One region of the Citrobacter enshiensis genome, then DNA from elsewhere that is predicted to be linked to it. Evidence: predicted binding sites of a transcription regulator. Region 1 holds the regulator's gene; each other region holds the start of a gene.
What was found. Region 1 encodes Fur, which represses iron uptake genes when iron is present. Its sites were predicted from a motif close to ATAATAATGAGAACNACTATCAA; they were not measured.

Region 1 (6,994 bases):
ACTCGGAGTAAACCGTAGTTGTTGCAGCCCCGTGGCAGAATGGTCAACATAATACCCTAACCCGACAGAGCGAAAAAAAGAACTTTGCCATGAAATTGAACATCCGAGCGCAATCTGCACAAAAGCTGCACAATAATTCTCCCATCGTCCTTGTTCACGGCTTGTTTGGTAGCCTTGATAACCTCGGCATACTGGCGCGCGATCTTGTAGAGGATCACGACATCATCCAGGTTGATATGCGTAACCACGGTCTTTCTCCCCGCTCAGCGGAGATGAATTACCCGGCGATGGCGCAGGATCTGCTGGATACCCTGGACGCTGCGAATATCGAAAAAGCCACCTTCATTGGTCACTCAATGGGCGGAAAAGCCGTCATGGCGCTGACCGCACTGGCGCCGGATCGTATTGATCAACTGGTGGCGATTGATATTGCGCCGGTTGATTATCACGTGCGCCGCCACGATGAGATCTTTGCCGCGATCAACGCCGTGACCGAATCTGACGCGCAAACACGCCAGCAGGCGGCAGCCGTCATGCGCCAGCACCTCCAGGAAGAAGGCGTGATCCAGTTCCTGTTAAAGTCGTATGTCGATGGCGAGTGGCGCTTTAACGTGCCCGTATTGTGGGAGCAGTACCCGCATATCGTGGGGTGGGAAACCATTCCCGCCTGGGATCATCCGGCATTGTTTATCCCAGGCGGCAATTCCCCCTACGTCACCGAGGCCTATCGTCACGATTTACTGACCCAATTTCCTCAGGCCCGGGCGCATGTGATTGCGGGTGCTGGCCATTGGGTGCATGCAGAAAAACCGGATGCCGTGCTACGCGCGATACGCCGGTATCTGGCGGATAAGGCTAACTGATTAAAAACTCAGCGTCCGCGCGCGATTACGTGCGTGGACGTTGGCGTGCCTCACTCGCTGATGTATGATGGCGCGCTATCCATCCGGGCATACGCCTGGCTGATTGTTTCCCCGAAGTCACCAAAATCATGGCCAAAGAACAAACGGACCGTACGACATTAGATCTGTTCGCGCACGAGCGTCGCCCGGGACGACCCAAAACCAATCCGCTTTCGCGTGATGAACAGCTACGCATTAACAAGCGTAATCAGCTTAAACGCGACAAGGTTCGTGGGCTTAAGCGTGTCGAACTGAAGCTGAATGCTGATGCCGTGGATGCGCTGAATGAACTGGCGGAAGCACGCAATATGAGCCGCAGTGAGCTCATTGAAGAGATGCTGACAAACCAGCTTATCTCGCTGCGTGGCCAGGGGTCTGTCTGAATTTCTGCTCTAAATCATAAATCGTGTAGCACAGAGTGCAGTCCTGCGTGTTTGCTGTTTCCGCATGCCTGACTGATCTGCTATGATTGCCCTTATCCGTGGGCAATACGCCACCACCATTTCAATAAGTTTCAAGAGGTTATTTTACTCATGGCAATCACTGGCATCTTTTTCGGCAGCGACACCGGTAATACCGAAAATATCGCAAAAATGATTCAAAAACAGCTTGGTAAAGACGTTGCCGATGTTCATGACATTGCGAAAAGCAGTAAAGAAGACCTGGAAGGGTATGACATTCTGCTGTTAGGTATTCCAACCTGGTACTACGGTGAAGCACAGTGCGACTGGGATGACTTCTTCCCTACCCTCGAAGACATTGATTTCAATGGTAAACTGGTGGCTCTGTTTGGCTGCGGCGATCAGGAAGACTACGCAGAATACTTCTGCGATGCGCTGGGCACCATCCGCGACATTATCGAACCGCGCGGCGCGACCATCGTAGGTCACTGGCCAACCGCTGGCTATCACTTCGAAGCTTCCAAAGGTCTTGCTGATGACGATCATTTTGTCGGTCTGGCTATCGACGAAGACCGTCAGCCGGAACTGACCGCTGAGCGCGTTGAAAAATGGGTTAAACAGATTTCTGCCGAACTGCATCTCGACGAAATCATCAACGCCTGATTTCGTGCGGCGCAGAAACTATCTGCGCCGCATCAATAGATAAAACCAATCAAAATAATTGCTACAAATTTGTAACTTTCCTGCCCATCCCTGTACAATGTTCGGGTGTTATTCTGGTATTGCACAGTGTGATTGTAGGCAGTACCACGTTTTGATTAATAATATTTGCCCGAGGCTTGCAGTTTTCATTTAGACATGGCAGTTCTATAATGATACGCATTCTCTCAAGTGCAATTACTGTCACTTCTTTAATGAAGTGAATCGTTTAGCAACAGGACAGATTCCGCATGACTGACAACAATACCGCATTAAAGAAGGCTGGCCTGAAAGTAACGCTTCCTCGTTTAAAAATTCTGGAAGTTCTTCAGGGACCGGATAACCATCACGTCAGTGCGGAAGATTTGTATAAACGTCTGATCGACATGGGTGAAGAAATTGGTCTGGCGACCGTGTATCGCGTGCTGAACCAGTTCGATGACGCCGGTATCGTGACCCGCCACAATTTTGAAGGCGGTAAGTCCGTTTTTGAACTGACTCAACAGCATCATCATGATCATCTTATTTGCCTCGATTGTGGCAAAGTGATCGAGTTCAGCGATGATTCTATCGAAGCGCGCCAACGTGAAATTGCGACTAAGCATGGTATTCGTTTAACCAACCATAGCCTCTATCTTTACGGTCACTGCGCTGAAGGCGATTGCCGCGAAGACGAACACGCGCACGACGCAAAGTAATATGCCCCCCAAAGAGCCAACCACGCGGTTGGCTTTTTTATGCCCAAAAAAAGACCCGCTATCAAAGCAGGTCTTTTTCCCTTCCAGTGAGTACATTTACTGTACTGTGTTTTTACTGCGAATTTCTTTCCAGATTTTATCGCAATCGGCTTGTACCGCCTGACCATTGCCCGTACGTGTCGCCTGAATACATTGCTGGTAATCCAGTACCCGCACGCTTTCTTCGTTAGCAAACTGCTTATGCTGGTCTTCTTTTTTCAGCACATTTAATACGCTTTGGCAGGCTTCGATTTTTTCCGGTGAACCTTGCGCGGTGTTAATGCACGCACTGTATGCCTCTTTAAGGCGGCTATCTTCCTTGGGTGCGGGAGATTGCGCGCAGGCCACCAGCCCTGACGCCATAATGGCGATGAGTAACATTTTTTTCATATAACGGTCCTCAACGATGCGGCAGAGAAATACCCTGCCGCGACTGGCATCAGAAAATAGTGAATGGGGCGATAACCATGAACTTCACGTCACGCTCATCCTGGAAGATGTTGCCATAACCGCCGCTCCAGCTTGGGATGTTGGAGTGGTTGTCATACTCGGTGAAGTGCAGTTTAAACATGGTGCCTTTGGCACGTCCTTCTTGCATGGTATAAACCGCATCAAGACTGTAGGAGGATTCTTCGATGGTTTTGTTTTTGTCGTAGAACGCATCCGGGTTGCTCTGCCAGGTAGCCGGTTTTGCATCCCAGGCATAGACGTACGATGCTCCCAGCGCCATACCTGGCAGATTCCAGTTCTTCAGGTCATACATCGCGCCGAAGAAGACCGCTTTTTCGCCGTTGGCGTTAAAGTCGGAACGGTTATCCCACCAGACATCCAGACGACCGTTTGAGGAGGCGTAGGTCGGCGTCATACGCTGCAAGAAGTAACCCTGCTGCCCGTCCGCTTTAACCCAGGTTCCTTCCAGACGCAGATCGACCACTTCCGCCACTTTGTAACCGAAAGTCAGTGCCTGCAACCATGCAGTGCCGTCGTAGATATCGTTCACACTGCGGTCATCAACTTTATCGCGTGCGCCGTAGAACTGGTAACTGGTGGTAAACGGATTCCCACCCAGATCGAATTTGTAGCTGGCTTTGGCAAAGTACTGATCGACATAGCCCTCAGACTGACCAAAGGCAGCCTCAAGAATAAGGTCATTTTTGAAATCGTATTTTGCGCCAACGGAGTGGAGGTAATCGACTTTGGTCTTTTTATCAGCCTGGTAGAATTTATCCACTTCAATGTGCCACGGCGCTTTATACTCGTTGGCCCACATATAGGAGAAGCTCAACGCACCCGCATCGCCATAGTCAAAGTTGGCTCCGGCTTCTGCCCCTTGATAGGTACCCGGCATAAAGCTCCAGTGCGGCGCTAACAGCGTCTGTCCGGTTGGCTGAATATAACCGGCACGTGCCCAGGTCGGACCATATTTAAATTTTGCAGCGGCTTTATAAAGGCTGATACCACTCTTATCGCCAGAGTAATCTTCGTCATAGCCTTTATTTTTTTTCGAGAATGCAATTTCGTTAGGGTGTCCGCTGTCGTCACTTTCCGCCATTTCAATTGCGGTAAACGCCGCAATATCCAGACCGAACATATCCGCTGCATAACCCGACTGGAAATCCAGGTTGGCGTTCCAGGTCGCGTGTGAAAGGTTGGTTTTGTATTTGTCTTCATCCGTGACGTCTTTACGGTCACGCTCACGCTGCCAGTAATAAATACCGCCTGTTAAAGTCGAATCGTCGATAAAGCCCGCGGCGCTTGCCTGCGGCGCAACCATCCAACCCGACATTGCTGTGATACCGGCAATAGCCAGCGCCAGCGTACTACGTTTGCCACTAAACGTACGCATATGTTAATCCTCTTTGACGTATAAAATGCTGCCGCCAAAGGCGAACAGCTAAAAATAAAAATTAAAAATAGCGCTGAGAAAACCTCATTGACTACAGTGAACAGACTATTTTTCGCGACGCGAATTATCAATCTCTTTCTGTAACCAGTATGTAATAATATGAGCGACCGCACATATTTCATTGCTTTTTGTTACACATTCAACAAATGCGAAAAATTATCATTAAAATGAAAAATACCGTTGATTTCCATGAAGATGAAAACGGTTACAGCGTTGAATTTAGTCACGACCTAAATTTCTGAGCACACTCATCAAAAAATCATTTATCGGATTAATTATTTTTTAGGTGCAATTAATTCGCTCTGCAAACAGAGGATGTAGCGGAACTTAAGCGAAAAAAAACGCCGCGAAGCGCGGCGTTAATCGAATGGGATTGTGTCGTGTGGCTTATTCGCCCACTTTCGCCCACGTATCACGTAAACCGACAGTACGGTTAAATACCAGTTTGTCAGCCGTTGCATAGCGGCTGTCGAGGCAGAAGTATCCCTCACGCTCGAACTGGAAGGCTTTACCCGCAACCGCAGTCTTCAGCGACGGTTCTGCGAAGCCCTGCTTGATCACCAGAGAATCCGGGTTCATCGCCGACAGGAAATCTTCCGCCGCGCCCGGATTCGGTATGCTGAAAAGGCGATCGTACAGACGAATTTCAACCGGCAATGCGTGCGCAGCACTCACCCAGTGAATAACGCCTTTTACTTTACGACCGTCAGCCGGATCTTTGCTCAGGGTGTCTGCATCATAGGTACAGAAGATGGTGGTGATATTACCTTCCGCATCTTTCTCTACACGCTCTGCTTTGATCACGTACGCATTACGCAGACGCACTTCTTTCCCCATCACCAGACGTTTGTACTGCTTGTTGGCTTCTTCACGGAAATCAGCACGGTCGATCCAGATCTCACCGCTGAACGGAACTTCACGGCTGCCCATTTCCGGTTTGTTCGGATGGTTAGGCATGGTGACCATTTCGCCTTCGCCCTGGTAGTTCTCGATAACCAGTTTCACCGGGTCGATAACCGCCATTGCGCGCGGGGCGTTTTCGTTCAGATCTTCACGGATGCAAGATTCCAGCGATGCCATCTCAATGGTGTTGTCCTGCTTGGTGACGCCGATGCGTTTGCAGAACTCACGGATAGCGGCAGCCGTGTAACCACGGCGACGCAGACCAGAAATCGTCGGCATGCGCGGGTCATCCCAGCCTTCTACGTGCTTTTCCGTCACCAGCTGATTCAGCTTACGTTTGGACATCACGGTGTATTCCAGATTCAGGCGCGAGAATTCGTACTGGCGCGGGTGAACCGGGATCGTGATGTTGTCCAGCACCCAGTCGTACAGGCGACGGTTGTCCTGGAATTCCAGCGTACACAGGGAGTGCGTAATGCCTTCCAGCGCATCGCTGATGCAGTGGGTGAAGTCGTACATCGGGTAGATGCACCACTTGCTGCCCGTCTGATGATGATCGGCAAATTTAATGCGATACAGCACCGGATCGCGCATGACGATAAACGGCGACGCCATATCAATTTTGGCGCGCAGGCACGCTTTGCCTTCTTCAAAACCGCCAGCCCGCATTTTCTCAAACAGCGCGAGGTTCTCTTCTACGCTGCGATCGCGGAACGGGCTGTTTTTGCCAGGCGCTGTCAGCGTGCCGCGGTATTCGCGGATCTCATCAGCAGACAATTCGTCAACATAGGCCAGGCCTTTGTTGATCAGCTCAACGGCATACGCATACAGCTGATCAAAGTAATCTGAGGAGTAGCAGATGTCGCCAGACCAGTTGAAGCCCAACCATTGCACATCGTTCTTAATAGACTCTACGTATTCGATATCTTCTTTTACCGGGTTGGTATCATCGAAACGCAGGTTGCATTGACCCTGGTAATCTTGCGCGATACCAAAGTTCAGGCAGATAGACTTAGCGTGACCGATATGCAGGTAACCATTGGGTTCCGGCGGGAAACGGGTATGAACTGTGGTGTGCTTACCACTGGCCAGATCTTCATCGATGATCTGACGAATAAAGTTAGTCGGGCGGGCTTCAGCCTCACTCATCGTGGATTCCTCAAAGCGTAAACAACGTATAACGGCATATGATCTTATAAGCCGGACAGACTGACAACCTTTAGTTACTTAAAATACGTATCAGACTGGCATTATGGGATCGATTGCTGCAAAAAAAAGCGGCGGAGGTTTCCCCCCGCCGCTTAAGGCATAGACTCTACTCAGGAGCGATTACTTGCCTTTAATCTCATACAGCACCGTCTGACCTGCAACGACGTGTCCTTCCGCTTTCACAACCAGCCCACCAAAATCATCGATGTTGCTGCAAACGACAGGACTGATCATTGA
Region 2 (6,994 bases), 1.4 Mb from region 1:
TGCTGTCGGACATCTCTCACGAACTGAGAACTCCGCTGACACGTCTGCAGCTCGGCACAGCCCTGCTGCGTCGCCGTAGCGGCGAGAGTAAAGAGCTGGAGCGTATTGAAACCGAAGCGCACCGACTCGACAGCATGATCAACGACCTGTTAGTGATGTCGCGCAATCAGCAGAAAAACGCGCTGGTCAGCGAAACGATGAAAGCCAATCATCTGTGGGGCGATGTGCTGGATAACGCCGCCTTCGAAGCCGAGCAGATGGGTAAATCGTTGACGGTGAATTTCCCGCCGGGACCGTGGCCGCTCTATGGCAACCCGAATGCCCTGGAAAGCGCGCTGGAGAATATTGTCCGTAACGCCCTACGCTATTCACACACGAAGATTGAAGTCGGCTTCGCGGTGGACAAAGACGGGATCACGATTACCGTGGACGACGATGGTCCGGGCGTCAGTCCTGAAGACCGGGAACAGATTTTCCGACCGTTCTACCGTACCGACGAGGCGCGCGATCGCGAATCCGGCGGTACCGGCCTGGGTCTGGCGATCGTTGAAACCGCCATTCAGCAACATCGTGGCTGGGTCAAAGCGGAAGACAGCCCGCTGGGTGGTTTACGCCTGGTGATCTGGCTACCGTTGTATAAACGCGCTTAATTGTGGCGCCGGGCATCTACCCGGCGCACAATTTTTTATTTTCCCCACAAACGACGCGAATAATCTTCGAACTTTCCGCTCAAGCGCCGCTTCTGCATCGTTCTGGTCCAGCTTTTTGATAATCCTGCCGCCGACAACAAACGGTGATACTGAGCATCATCAAACGGCATATGCCAGGCGATGGCGATCGCCTCCTGTACCGTGACATCACTGACGCGCGACACCAGAACCAGCGGCGCATCCGCCGAGACTTTCCCGGCAGCGATGACGCTGTACAACCAACCCGTTTTACCGGCGTTTTGCATCTGGCTCGCCATGTCACTGATGCCGAAATGGTAGTTTAATTTGAAGCAGGGCGAACGCGGTTGCGTCACCTGAATCAGCGTCTCTCCCCACTGGAAGATATCGCCAATATAGACATTCTGTTCAGTCAGACCGTCGGTTGAGAGGTTTTCACCAAACGCGGGCGCGACAAACCGATCCGCCTGCTCCGGGAATTCCCGAGCCCAGTGCAGGTAATGCTCTCGCGGATAATGGCACAGTGCGCGATCGGGCCCACCGTGGATTTTCGCCTCCGCCTGCTCATCGCCCGCCAGACCCAGCTCCGTCAGCATCAGTTCGCCATCGACCTGGATCTTCGCAATGGCGCTGGGACGGCTTCCCGTATAGTCCAGAACCTTGCCTGTAAACACCTCGACTGGATATCGCATCTGTCCCCTCTCCCCAATAAATAATCCTCATTAGAGCATATTTATTTTACCTCAGCCGCTCAAAATGAGAGCCGGATTCACACGATGAATGGCCAGACATGCTATCAATTAGGATGATTTTAAAACGCCATTTCATAACAAGGAGTCAACAACGTGACAGTACAATCGCAATTTGCTGGTGTCTGGTGTCCCTCCATTACGCCGATGGATAATGATGGAAACGTCGATCTCTCCGGTCTGAAGCATCATCTCAAGCGCCTTACCGACGCCAAAATCGATGTTATTTTGCTGATGGGCAGCATCGGCGAATTTGCCTCTTTTAGCCTCGAAGAACGGCTGATGCTGATCCGGGAAGCCAGAGCAATGAGCTCGCTGAAGATGGTCGCCAACGTCTCCTCCACCTGTATGAACGACGTTTTACAGATGGCGCAGGAAGCCGACAAAGTGGGTTACGATGCGGTGATGGTATTGCCGCCGTACTATTACGGACAAACAGCAAAACAGCTCCTGAGCTATTTCCGCAAGCTTGGCGGCGCATTGCGCGGAAAATGGTTTGCCTACAATTTCCCGGCACGCACCGGCTGTGATTTAACCCCTGACATGGTAGCGACTCTCGCCTCCGAGTTCCCCAATTTTGCCGGTATTAAGGATACCGTCGATTGCCAGTCCCACACCCGCAGCATGATTCAGACCACCCGTGCCGTGCGTGATGACTTTGCCGTACTCTCCGGCTATGACGAGTATTACATCCCTAACCTGATGGCGGGAGGCGCAGGGATCATTTCCGGATTAAACAACGTGATGCCTGAGCTTTTTGTCAACGCGCGCGAGGCGTTTAAACAGGGCGATTTGCACGCGTTACGTGAAATTCAAGACAAGATCGGTACCTATATGTCCATTTACGCGATCGGTGAAGATTTTGTCACCACGATTAAAACCGTGGTATCGCGTAAATTTGGTTATTGCACCGGGGTTTCGCGCAATGCAGGCGGTGAGCTGAGCGAGAATGAATGTCGAACGATTGACGAGGTGTTTTTGACAAAAGGTTGAGTCATGCAGCCTGATGGCGTTACCGCCATCAGGCAACAATCAGACTTATTTTTTCGCGGCGAAACGCGCTGCAGCTTCGTCCCAGTTCACCACGTTCCAGAACTCTTTAATGTAGTCCGGACGGCGGTTCTGGAATTTCAGGTAGTAAGCGTGTTCCCACACGTCCAGACCGACGATCGGGAAGCCAGACGCGCCAGAGACAGCTTCGCCCATCAGCGGGGAATCCTGGTTTGCGGTAGACACTACAGCCAGTTTGTCGCCTTTCAGCACCAGCCATGCCCAGCCAGAACCAAAGCGGGTAGCCGCCGCTTTCTCAAACTCAGCTTTGAAGTTATCAACGGAACCGAAGTCACGCTCGATAGCGGCTTTCAGGTCGCCCTGCAGGGTGGTGCCGATTTTCAGGCCTTTCCAGAACAGGCTGTGGTTAGCGTGACCGCCCGCGTTGTTACGCAGTACGGTTTTCTTGTCCGCTGGCAGTTGATCCAGTTTTGCAATCAGCTCTTCGGCAGACAGGCCAGCGAATTCTGGCAGGCTTTCCAGCGCCGCATTGGCATTGTTGACATAGGCTTGATGGTGTTTGGTGTGGTGAATTTCCATCGTCTGCTTATCGAAGTGCGGTTCCAGTGCATCGTAAGCGTACGGCAGGGATGGCAGGGTATAACTCATAATCATCTCCATTATTATCGAGCGGCTGGGTGTTAATGCCGCGTAAGCAGTTGGTTCATTATAGTTAATTAAATGATATTGAAAATGATTATCAATGCCGTACTTTTCATAAGGGTATAACCTCTCGCCCACATACCAAAGATGTGAACTAAATCACCCGCTTAACGCGCCTATTGCCAAAAAGAACAAAAAAGCGGCAACGGGAAGAAGGTTAAGAAACTGCGCAATTTTTACACTCATCACGTCGAAGGGGTAACGCGACAATAAAAACGATGAGGATGACGTTATGAGTAACGCGATTACGATGGGTATTTTTTGGCATTTGATAGGTGCGGCCAGTGCAGCCTGTTTCTATGCCCCGTTTAAGCAAGTAAAACAGTGGTCATGGGAAACGATGTGGTCGGTTGGCGGGATTGTCTCCTGGATTATCCTGCCGTGGACCATCAGCGCCCTGCTGCTGCCCGATTTTTGGGCCTACTACAGCTCTTTTAACCTTTCTACTTTATTACCTGTTTTCCTGTTTGGCGCCATGTGGGGTATCGGCAATATTAACTACGGTCTGACCATGCGCTACCTCGGTATGTCGATGGGGATTGGTATCGCGATTGGCATTACGCTGATTGTCGGTACGCTGATGACGCCCATTCTCAACGGTAACTTCGATGTCCTGATCAACACGGAAGGCGGACGCATGACGCTGCTTGGCGTGTTGGTGGCGCTGATCGGCGTGGGGATTGTGACCCGTGCCGGGCAGTTGAAAGAGCGTAAAATGGGCATCAAAGCCGAAGAGTTCAACCTGAAAAAAGGTCTGCTGCTGGCGGTAATGTGCGGGATCTTCTCTGCCGGAATGTCCTTCGCGATGAACGCCGCCAAACCGATGCATGAAGCCGCTGCCGCCCTCGGCGTAGACCCGCTGTATGTCGCCCTGCCCAGCTACGTGGTGATCATGGGTGGCGGCGCACTGGTCAACCTGGGCTTCTGCTTCGTTCGTCTGGCAAAAGTAAAAAATCTGTCGATAACAGCCGATTTCTCGCTGGCAAAATCCCTGATCATCACCAACGTGCTGCTGTCGGCGCTGGGCGGTCTGATGTGGTATTTGCAGTTCTTCTTCTACGCCTGGGGCCACGCACGCATTCCGGCGCAGTATGACTACATCAGCTGGATGCTGCACATGAGTTTCTACGTCCTGTGCGGCGGTATTGTCGGGCTGGTGTTGAAAGAGTGGAAAAACGCCGGTCGACGTCCTGTGAGTGTGCTGAGTCTGGGCTGCGTGGTGATTATCATCGCCGCCAATATTGTCGGAATGGGAATGGCGAGTTAGTCGCTATGATGACTGAGATGACGCCACTGGCTTGGCGTCATCCCGGTTTCCCGCGTGAACACCACTGAAAAATAGTTACTGTCCTCAAACCCACATTGCATCGAAATCTCACCGATCATCAGGCGGCTATGCTGGAGCAAATATTGTGCGTGGCAAACGCGGATCTGGCGCAAATATTGGTTGATGGTCATGCCGGTTTGGGCGCGAAACTGCTGGCGCAACACGCGTTCACTGCAGGCTTCCCTGGCGCAAAATTCATCCAGCGCAAACGGGTGCTCCAGGCTGCCCGCCAGCGCAGTAATCAGTTTGTCCAATAGCGTTTCACTTGAGGTAGCAGGAAGATTATCCGTGGCATAGCGATGGCGTTTCAGGATCATCACCAGTTGCCCAAACAGCAGCTCCGCCATACCGTTAGCCAACGGGCAGCGCTGCTGACTTTCATGCTCAAGTTGGCTGATAACCTGCCGCGCCTGAGTCATACCTGCGCTGGTCAGACGCCAGTGCGGCTGCCATTGGGTGCCGTTAAATCCAGGTATCGCCTCTTCCCACTGCAGATTCAGCTTCAGCCGCTCCGGGCAGTAGATGATGTTCTGTAATACCAGATCGTTAACAGACGTGTAGGAGTGTTTATCTTCGGCGCGAATATAGAACAGGTCGCCGCGCGTAATGCGATACGGGCGTTCATTGAGCACATGCAAACCGTTGCCACGCCAGACCAGCACCAGTTCACAAAAATCATGGGTGTGTTCCGCAAATACATTTTGCGGATAGCGATCGGCGACAGCAACCGCCTGCGCGTCGCTTGCAAAAAAGTCGGCTTTATGAAGAACGAGCTGATTTGCCACCACATCACCCCAACCAATAACAACATTATATTATGCGTCAAGCGGCGGCAAAAAACGTTGATATACTCGTCATACTTCAGCATCTGCGTTATTGCAGCAATGCGTCGCGTCCCTGGCGGATATCACGCGGCGACCAGTCAAATTCGCGGCGAAAAAGCGTCGAAAAGTGGTTACTGTCGCCAAATCCGCAGCGATAGGCGATATCGGTAACACTGTCATCGCTGTGGCGTAGCAGATGACGCGCTTTAATTAAACGCAGCCGGTTCAGATAGCGCTGCGGCGTCAGCCCGGTTTGTTGTTTCAACTGACGGTGCAAGGTGCGTAATGAGAGCGAAAACCGATCGGCCACGGCTTCCCAGCAAACCTCTTCGGCAAAGTGATCTTCCAGCCAGGCCATCAGGTGATTCAGCCGCGCATCATTATCCGTCGCCCCTTCCATCAGACTGCTTCTGCGTAGCAATACCAGCAACTGCATAAACACGATTTCGCGGTTGGCAATCGCTGGCGTATCCATCTCTTCATCGGGTTGTTCCAGCTGAGCAACCAACTGGCGCACCTGCTGTAACACCCCCTGGTTTACCCGCCAGTGGGACGGATACAGCCCATCCTGTTCCTGCGGTAAAAGCTGGTTCAGCCCTGCCAGAAACTGGAACGCATCCGGCGAACGATAGAGCACATTGGTCAGGCACAGATTGTCAGTATGTTCATACATGTGTCGGTCATGATCGCGAACAAAACAGACGGTGCCGCCGCTAATGGTGTACGGCTGTCCGTTGAACACATGAATGCCCGTGCCATGTTCAACGATCACGATTTCATGAAAATCATGATGGTGTTCAGGAAAAGCAGACTGAGGAAGCCGGGGTTCAATGGCGATGGGGGCTTTACCTGACGGAAAAAAATCCACGCTGTGCAATAGGGTCATGATGGCTTCCTGACATGAAGTGGAACATGACCGAAATAGTAATTAAGGGGTCGCCACCTCACCTTAAAGTTTTGACACGAAAGCACGCATATCCGGTCATTTTTTCAAGACAGGGCAGGAAAGTTCGCTAAATGCGGTCGCCGTCACATCAGCTAAAAACAGGCTCATTACTGGAAACTGTGAACGTCATCACGTTCATCTTTGCTTTCTTGCCAGCGGCTAATTTTGGCTGTCAGTAGCAAGAAGGTACCTTTTCCCCGGGGTTCTTAGACTCATTGCCATCACTCCTGGAAGGACCTCATTATGACTTTTCGCCATTGTGTCGCTGTCGATCTCGGCGCATCCAGTGGACGCGTTATGCTGGCGCGTTACGACAGCGCACACCGCACCCTGACGTTGCGTGAAATCCACCGTTTCGTGAATTGCCTGCAAAAAACAGACGGCTTCGACGCCTGGGATATCGACAGTCTGGAAGAGGCCATCCGTCTTGGGCTGGAGAAAGTCTGCGATGAAGGCATCCGCATTGACAGCATCGGGATTGATACCTGGGGCGTGGACTATGTCCTGCTGGATAAACACGGTCAGCGCGTCGGTCTGCCCGTCTCCTACCGTGACAGCCGTACCACAGGCGTGATGCAACAGGCGCAGGAACAACTCGGGAAAGCGGAAATTTATCGCCGCAGCGGTATTCAGTTTTTGCCGTTTAACACGTTGTATCAGTTACGCGCGCTGGTTGAACAACAACCGGAGCTGGTCCCCCAGGTGGCGCACGCCCTGCTGATTCCTGATTACTTTGCCTATTGCCTGACGGGCAAAATGAACTGGGA
Region 3 (6,994 bases), 660 kb from region 1:
CGCAGTCCAGCGCCTGCACATCGACCTTGAGATGCATCACCGCCTGCGCGCCATCCACCAGCACTTTCGCTCCGTACTGATGTGCGAGGGCAATCATTTCCGGCAAGGGATTCTCCGTCCCCAGCACATTGGAGACGTGCGTAATCGCCAGCAACTGCGTGTTATCGTCAAACAAGGTGTCCAGAACGTCCAGTTGCAACGTGCCGTCCTGGTTTAGCGGGATCACCCGCAGCTCCGCCCCGACGCGCGAACACAGCATCTGCCACGGTACGATGTTGGCGTGGTGCTCCATCTCGCTGATAATAATGTTGTCGCCAGCGCGTATATTGCTGTTACCCCAGCTGTTCGCCACCAGGTTAATGCCTTCTGTCGTACCGCGAACAAACACTAATTCTTCGGCGGAGCGGGCATTCATAAACAATGATGCCTGCTTGCGTACGTTTTCCATTCTTTCCGTAGCCTGCGCACTCAGCGTGTGAATACCACGATGGACCGCCGCATAGCCGTGTCGATAAAATTCGGCCTCAGCATCGATAACCTGATTGGGTTTTTGCGCACTTGCCGCGCTGTCCAGATAGGCCAACGGCAGGCCATTGACCTCACGCGTCAGGACAGGAAAGTCCGCCCGTACTTTTTGGATGGAGAAAGTCATGCTACGCCTCCCGGCAGTCGAAGACCTATTCGCGCCAGCACCTGTTGTTTAAGCACATCATCACCGAGAACTTCCGTCAGCTCTGCGGCAAATGCATAAAGGATCAACTGTTGTGCATCCTGCTGCCCAATCCCCCGCGAGCGCAAGTAGAACATCTGCTCATTATCGATACGTCCTACCGTTGCCCCGTGACTGCACTTCACATCATCGGCATAAATTTCCAACTGCGGCTTAGTATCGACTTCAGCGAGTTTACCCAGCAGCAGGTTGTTATTGGTCATCTGTCCGTCGGTTTTGATCGCGTGCTGCGCCACGGTGATCACACCATTAAAGACGGCTCTGCCTTTATCGCTGACGATGGTTTTATGCAGCTGACGGCTGTTGCAGTAGCCCTTGTTATGCTCCAGCCAGGTCCGGGTATCACATACTTCATTTTTCACCGGCATCGCCAGACTGTTGATCCGAAGGGTGGTATTTTCGCCGTTAAGCTGCGTGCTGGTATTATGGCGCAGCACGGCATCTCCCAACAGGAAGCTGTGGCTGTGCGCCGTGGCATCGCCAGCAAGTCGAAGATCGTTATGCGCAAAGTGATGGCTAACCGGGTTTTCAAACACCAGCTTGATGTGATGCAGATGCGCATTCGCACCGACATTCATCGTTAACCGCGCCCCGGTGAAATGACGCGTGTCATCGAGGCTGACATAGTGCTCAATAATCGTTGCTTCCGCACCTTCACCCAGCTCAAGGTGATGGCGATAATGTGCGGTATTCACTTCATCACCGTCCACGCCTTGCGTGATATGCATCAGCAGCAGTGGCTTCACAGGACGTTGATTACGTTTAACGCTGATGTGGCTCACGCGTTGGGCAAGGCTTTCGGTCAAATGCAGGAACACATCAGGCTGAATCGGTGCAACCCAGATTTGCCGTTCATCATTGAACGTGACCTCAAAGCCGCTGCCTTCTGTGCTGTCACTCAGCGCCGGGCTAAATTGCCCATCGACAAACACCAGGCGAACCGCATCAATGCCTAATGCCAGAGCCTCGCATTGAGCCGGGTTAATTTCAGCAAAGCGGCTGACAAAAGTACTGTTGGTCAATCCTTCAAGCGGTGTGTATTTCCAGTTCTCATGCTTACGCGTCGGCAATCCCAGACGCAGCATCTGTTGCAGATGCTGCTGTGCATGTTCTGAGCGCAATTCTCCTTGCGCTTCAAACAGGCGATGCCATTGTTGCAGCACGCTACTGCTGTTCGCTAAGCCAGCCATATCCCTGCTCCTCCAGTTGTTTGACCAGAGTGAAATCACCGGACTTCACAATCCGCCCCTGATACAAAACGTGAACGTAATCAGGCTTGATATAGTCGAGAATACGCTGATAGTGGGTGACGATAATGAACGCGCGTTTCCCGTCACGCAGGGCGTTCACCCCATCGGCGACAATTTTTAGCGCATCAATATCCAGCCCGGAATCAGACTCATCAAGGATGCACAGTTCCGGCTCCAGTACGGCCATCTGCAGAATGTCATTACGCTTTTTCTCGCCGCCCGAGAAGCCCACGTTCACTGAGCGGGTTAACAAATCTTCCGGCATCTTCAGGAGCGCCATTTTCTCTTCCATCAGATCCTGAAAATCAAAGCGATCCAGAGACTCTTCCCCACGGTAACTACGCACCGCATTGAGCGCGGTTTGCAGAAAGAACTGGTTACTGACGCCAGGGATCTCCACCGGATACTGGAATGCCATGAAAATCCCTTCACCCGCCCTCGCCTCCGGCGACAGTTCAAGAAGATCTTTCCCTTTAAACTCCACCTTACCCTGGGTGACTTGATAATCTTCACGTCCGGCAAGCGTAGCGGATAAGGTGCTCTTTCCGGAACCATTAGGTCCCATAATGGCATGCACCTCTCCAGGACGGATCTCAAGATTCACGCCCCGCAAAATCGCGTTATCCTCAACACTGACCTGTAAATCTTTAATGCTTAACATGAGCTTTCCTTATCCAACGCTGTGTTCAAGGCTAATCGCCAGTAATTTTTGCGCTTCAACCGCAAACTCCAGCGGCAATTCGGAAAAGACGTCCTTACAGAAGCCGTTGACGATCATGGAGATGGCATCTTCTTCACTGATCCCGCGTTGCAGGCAGTAAAACAGCTGGTCTTCACCAATGCGCGAGGTGGTCGCCTCGTGCTCCAGTTGGGCGCTGTTATTTCGGCACTCAACATACGGGAAGGTATGTGCGCCGCAGTCCGTACCGATAAGCATGGAGTCGCACTGGGTAAAGTTTCGTGCGTTGGTCGCCGTTGGCATGATCTTCACCAACCCGCGATAACTGTTCTGGCTGTGCCCCGCGGAGATCCCTTTCGAGATAATGGTTGAGCGGGTATTTTTGCCGATGTGGATCATTTTGGTGCCGGTATCCGCCTGCTGATAGCCGCTGGTTAACGCGACGGAGTAAAATTCGCCGATGGAGTTGTCGCCGCGCAGAATACAGCTCGGGTATTTCCAGGTGATGGCCGAGCCGGTTTCCGACTGGGTCCACGACATCTTGCTATTTTCCCCTTCGCACAGCGCACGCTTCGTCACAAAGTTCAGAATACCGCCGGTGTTGTTATCACCGGGGAACCAGTTTTGCACCGTGGAGTATTTCACTTCAGCGTCTTTGTGGATGATCACTTCGACGACCGCCGCATGCAGCTGGTAGCTGTCACGAACGGGCGCAGAGCATCCTTCGATATAGCTCACGTAGCTCCCTTCCTCCGCCACCAGTATGGTGCGTTCAAACTGGCCGGTTTTTTCCGCATTAATGCGGAAATAGGTGGAAAGCTCCATCGGGCAGCGCACGCCTTTCGGCACATAGATAAAGGTGCCGTCAGATGCCACAGCGGCGTTAAGCGCCGCAAAAAAGTTGTCATTCCCCGGAACCACAGTCCCGAGGTATTTCCTCACCAGTTCAGGGTGGTCGTGAATCGCTTCACCAAATGAACAAAAAATGATGCCCTGTTCTGCCAGTTTTTCACGGTAGGTGGTGGCCACAGAAACGGAGTCGAAAATGGCGTCCACCGCCACGTTGCTACCTTCATGCACCGGCACCCCTAACTGGGCGAAAGCATCCTCCACCTCTTTGCTTAAAAAGGCATTCGACCCTGTCTGCTGTACCGCCCCAGGTTCAGAGGCGCACGTGTCGTCGCAGTTTCCGCACGAAGGAGCCGAGTAATAGCTGTAATCCTGATAATTCAGTTTGTCGTAATGCGCTTTGAGCCAGTGCGGCTCCTCCATCTCAAGCCATGCACGAAACGCGTTGAGGCGAAATTCGAGCATCCATTCAGGTTCATGGCGTTTTGCAGAAATAGCGCGAACCACCTCTTCATTAATGCCTTTTTCCAGCTCGTCGGTTTGCAACTGGGTGAAGAACCCCTCTTTATAGTTGAGGTGTCCACCCGTCCAGGTTTTGACATCGTCAGTTGCTTCAGTATTACGAGACATAGTACCGCCTATACCCCAAAGCTTTCGCCGCAGCCACATTCATTCTGCGCTTTCGGGTTGTGAAATTTGAATATTTGATTTAATCCCTCGCGCACATAATCGACTTCCGTTCCGTCGATAAACGGCATTGCCTGCAACGGCACATACAGTTTCGCACCATCGAATTCGAACAGCAGATCGTCTTTGTGCGGTTCACTGACCGTCGCCAGCACATAACCAAACCCTGCACACCCGGTTTGCTTCACGCCTAAACGCACGCCCTGCATGCCCGGCTGCTTCACAACCAGCTCGCGAATATGTGCTGCCGCTGTGGGCGTTAACGTCAACCCGCGCCAGGCAAAGTCGTCCGGATTAAATGTTCCTGAATGCAATTCCATAGGTTCACCTCATGTCATGAGCCACCAGGGCATAACATCATGTTAGTGATAATGATTATCACTTCAACCCCTCATCCGCAGGGGCATTCGGTTAAATCGCCCTTTTTGGCTACGTTAACTAAGCATAGACCCTGCTACGCGGGATCACAGGGAACGATGATTTTGTTCAATGCATTGATTAATAATGAATTAAGGAGAGGTTATCGCTCTGGCAGGTCAAATAAGAAAAGATGTATAGGAAATGCCTATTTATAAACCAGGCACAACTGGCACGTGCCAGGTGTAACGGAGTACCAACATTGTGAATAGTGCTGAAATGAATGAAGAACAGGTATGGCGCATCTGACGACGATCATCATCAAACAGAGTAAAAGAATGTCATTGAAGAAGAGAGAGAAAATGCAGACAGTGCGGAAATGACCAGCGAACGGTCAGCGCTGTGATACAGCGCTGACCGTTCGCCTTCCCCATCCGGCGCTTATCTCCGGCACTCATTTCTGGCTTAGCTCTTGAAGGGGCATAAGAATCCTCTCATAACCTAGCGGTTCCTTTTTAACACTAATTGCGGTTTGTTTTTTTTATGAGCTATATTAAGCACCTGGAGGTTCAAATAATCATCTGAATCGCTCTGATAATCAGGTTTATCTCATTGCGGCCTGCACCGCTTCCAGCAGCAAACGCAATGCTGCTGGCTGATGATCGCGGGAAAGATACATGCCATACACCGCAAGTCGCCGTGGCTCCAGTTGCGGTAAAAGCCGAATTAACTCCCCCTGTGCTAACCCTGGGCGAGCCTCTTTTTCCGGCACCAGCGCAATGCCCATTCCCGCCTGCGCAGCCTCACATAACAGCGAAGAGATCCCGGCACTTAAGTTTCCCTTGATGACCACCGATGCGGCCTTGCCCTGAGCGTCCAGAAAATGCCAGGATTTTCCCGCAAATCCACTGTAATAGAGGCAGTTATGCTGCGCCAGGTCCTCAACCGTCTGTGGGGTTCCATGCTGGCGCAGATAATCAGGTGAGGCGCAGAGGACGGATTCACAGTCGCCAAGTCGACGGGCTATCGTCCCTGGCTCAGGATTGTCGGTAATACGGATCGCCACATCAATACGTTCGCCCACCAGACTCACCGGTTGATTATTGATTTCAACCTCAATGCGTAGTTCCGGATAGCGCGCTAAAAAGTCAGGCAGAATCGGGGCCAGAATATGAGTTGCCGTAAAATGCGCACAAGCAACGCGTAGTGTTCCTGAAGGGATTTCACGTCCGGCGGCCCCCGCAATATCGAGGGATAACCTTGCAAGGGTACGTGTTTTCACCAGCGCCTCTTCCCCGGCAGGGGTAATCGTTAACCGCCGTGATGAACGATGGATCAGTCTGGCGCCCGCCCATTTTTCCATTTCATCCAGATAGCGGCTCACCATCGGTCTTGAGATCCCCAGCGCGCGGGATGCTGCGCTCAGGCTGCCCAAATCGCAGATATGGTTAAATACCGTTGCCGCCATGACTCTGTCCATTCCGCCCTCATCTGATCGTTTTACGAAACTAAGCATGTTCTGATAGAGGAATTTTAACAGATGGAGATTTGCTTAGAATACGTGGCGTAAATAAAACAACATCATCTGTAAAAGGCTTCCTATCATGAACGTTAAAACGCTGGCACTGCTGCTGTCATTTGCCGCATCGCCGTTACTCGCCGCCCCGCTTCAACTTGATGTCTATAATCCACAAGAACGCGGTCTTTTTCCGGTCTCTTCTACTCTGGTTTCAGGCCCGAAAGAGGCCATATTGTTTGATGCGCAGTTCAGCATCAACGACGGCGAAAAACTGGTGAAGATGATTCAGGCGAAGGGCAAAAAACTGAAAGCCATCGTGATTACGTCGGGCGATCCGGATTTTTATTTTGGTCTACAACCGCTTGTCAGCGCCTTTCCAGAGGTGAAGATTCTGGCGACACCCCACGTGGTTGAGCATATTCGCGCGACAAAAGACGCCAAACTGGCATTCTGGGGCCCACAAATGAAAGACGGCGCGCCAACAGCGGTTACGGTGCCAACGGTCACCCACGACACCCGGTTCACCATTGATGGCGAAACGCTGGAACTCCGCCATCCAAATGATTACGCCGCCTACATCTGGATCCCTGCTAACCGTGCCATTCTGGGCGGAACGGGCATCGCTTCCGGCATTCACGTCTGGACGGCAGACACGCAATCGGCAAAACAACGCGCGGCATGGCGAGACACTCTCAATGAAATGCAGAGCCTGAAGCCGAATCAGGTGATCCCAGGACACTACATTGGCGAGCGTCCGACTGGCGATAGCGCGATCCGTTTCACGCAAGATTATCTGCAATCCTTCGAAAAAGCGCTGGAGGCGAATAAGGGATCAACGTACGTGATTCAGGCGTTAAAAGCCGCCTGGCCGGGGTTGGCGGATGAAAGTTCTCTTGAATTGAGTGCGAAAGTCAACAGCGGTG

Region 2: sodA (superoxide dismutase [Mn]) is a predicted target of Fur. The motif match lies at 3,149-3,171, and genes of this name have one in related genera.
Region 3: sufA (Fe-S cluster assembly scaffold SufA) is a predicted target of Fur. The motif match lies at 4,555-4,577, and genes of this name have one in related genera.

The regions. Positions count from the first base shown of each region.
Region 1 is NZ_CP119862.1:3,351,524-3,358,517, forward strand. It holds gene ybfF (esterase) at 90-863, shown strand; gene ybfE (LexA regulated protein) at 992-1,285, shown strand; gene fldA (flavodoxin FldA) at 1,436-1,966, shown strand; gene fur (ferric iron uptake transcriptional regulator) at 2,254-2,700, shown strand; gene P2W74_RS16145 (ChiQ/YbfN family lipoprotein) at 2,797-3,129, opposite strand; gene chiP (chitoporin ChiP) at 3,179-4,585, opposite strand; gene glnS (glutamine--tRNA ligase) at 5,033-6,697, opposite strand; gene nagE (N-acetylglucosamine-specific PTS transporter subunit IIBC) at 6,878-6,994, opposite strand, start outside.
Region 2 is NZ_CP119862.1:4,710,371-4,717,364, forward strand. It holds gene cpxA (envelope stress sensor histidine kinase CpxA) at 1-650, shown strand, start outside; gene yiiM (6-hydroxyaminopurine reductase) at 686-1,360, opposite strand; gene P2W74_RS22410 (dihydrodipicolinate synthase family protein) at 1,514-2,410, shown strand; gene sodA (superoxide dismutase [Mn]) at 2,456-3,076, opposite strand; gene rhaT (L-rhamnose/proton symporter RhaT) at 3,363-4,397, shown strand; gene rhaR (HTH-type transcriptional activator RhaR) at 4,394-5,242, opposite strand; gene rhaS (HTH-type transcriptional activator RhaS) at 5,331-6,167, opposite strand; gene rhaB (rhamnulokinase) at 6,471-6,994, shown strand, end outside.
Region 3 is NZ_CP119862.1:2,691,744-2,698,737, forward strand. It holds gene sufS (cysteine desulfurase SufS) at 1-652, opposite strand, end outside; gene sufD (Fe-S cluster assembly protein SufD) at 649-1,920, opposite strand; gene sufC (Fe-S cluster assembly ATPase SufC) at 1,895-2,641, opposite strand; gene sufB (Fe-S cluster assembly protein SufB) at 2,651-4,138, opposite strand; gene sufA (Fe-S cluster assembly scaffold SufA) at 4,147-4,515, opposite strand; gene P2W74_RS13055 (LysR family transcriptional regulator) at 5,157-6,032, opposite strand; gene P2W74_RS13060 (Vmh family MBL fold metallo-hydrolase) at 6,157-6,994, shown strand, end outside.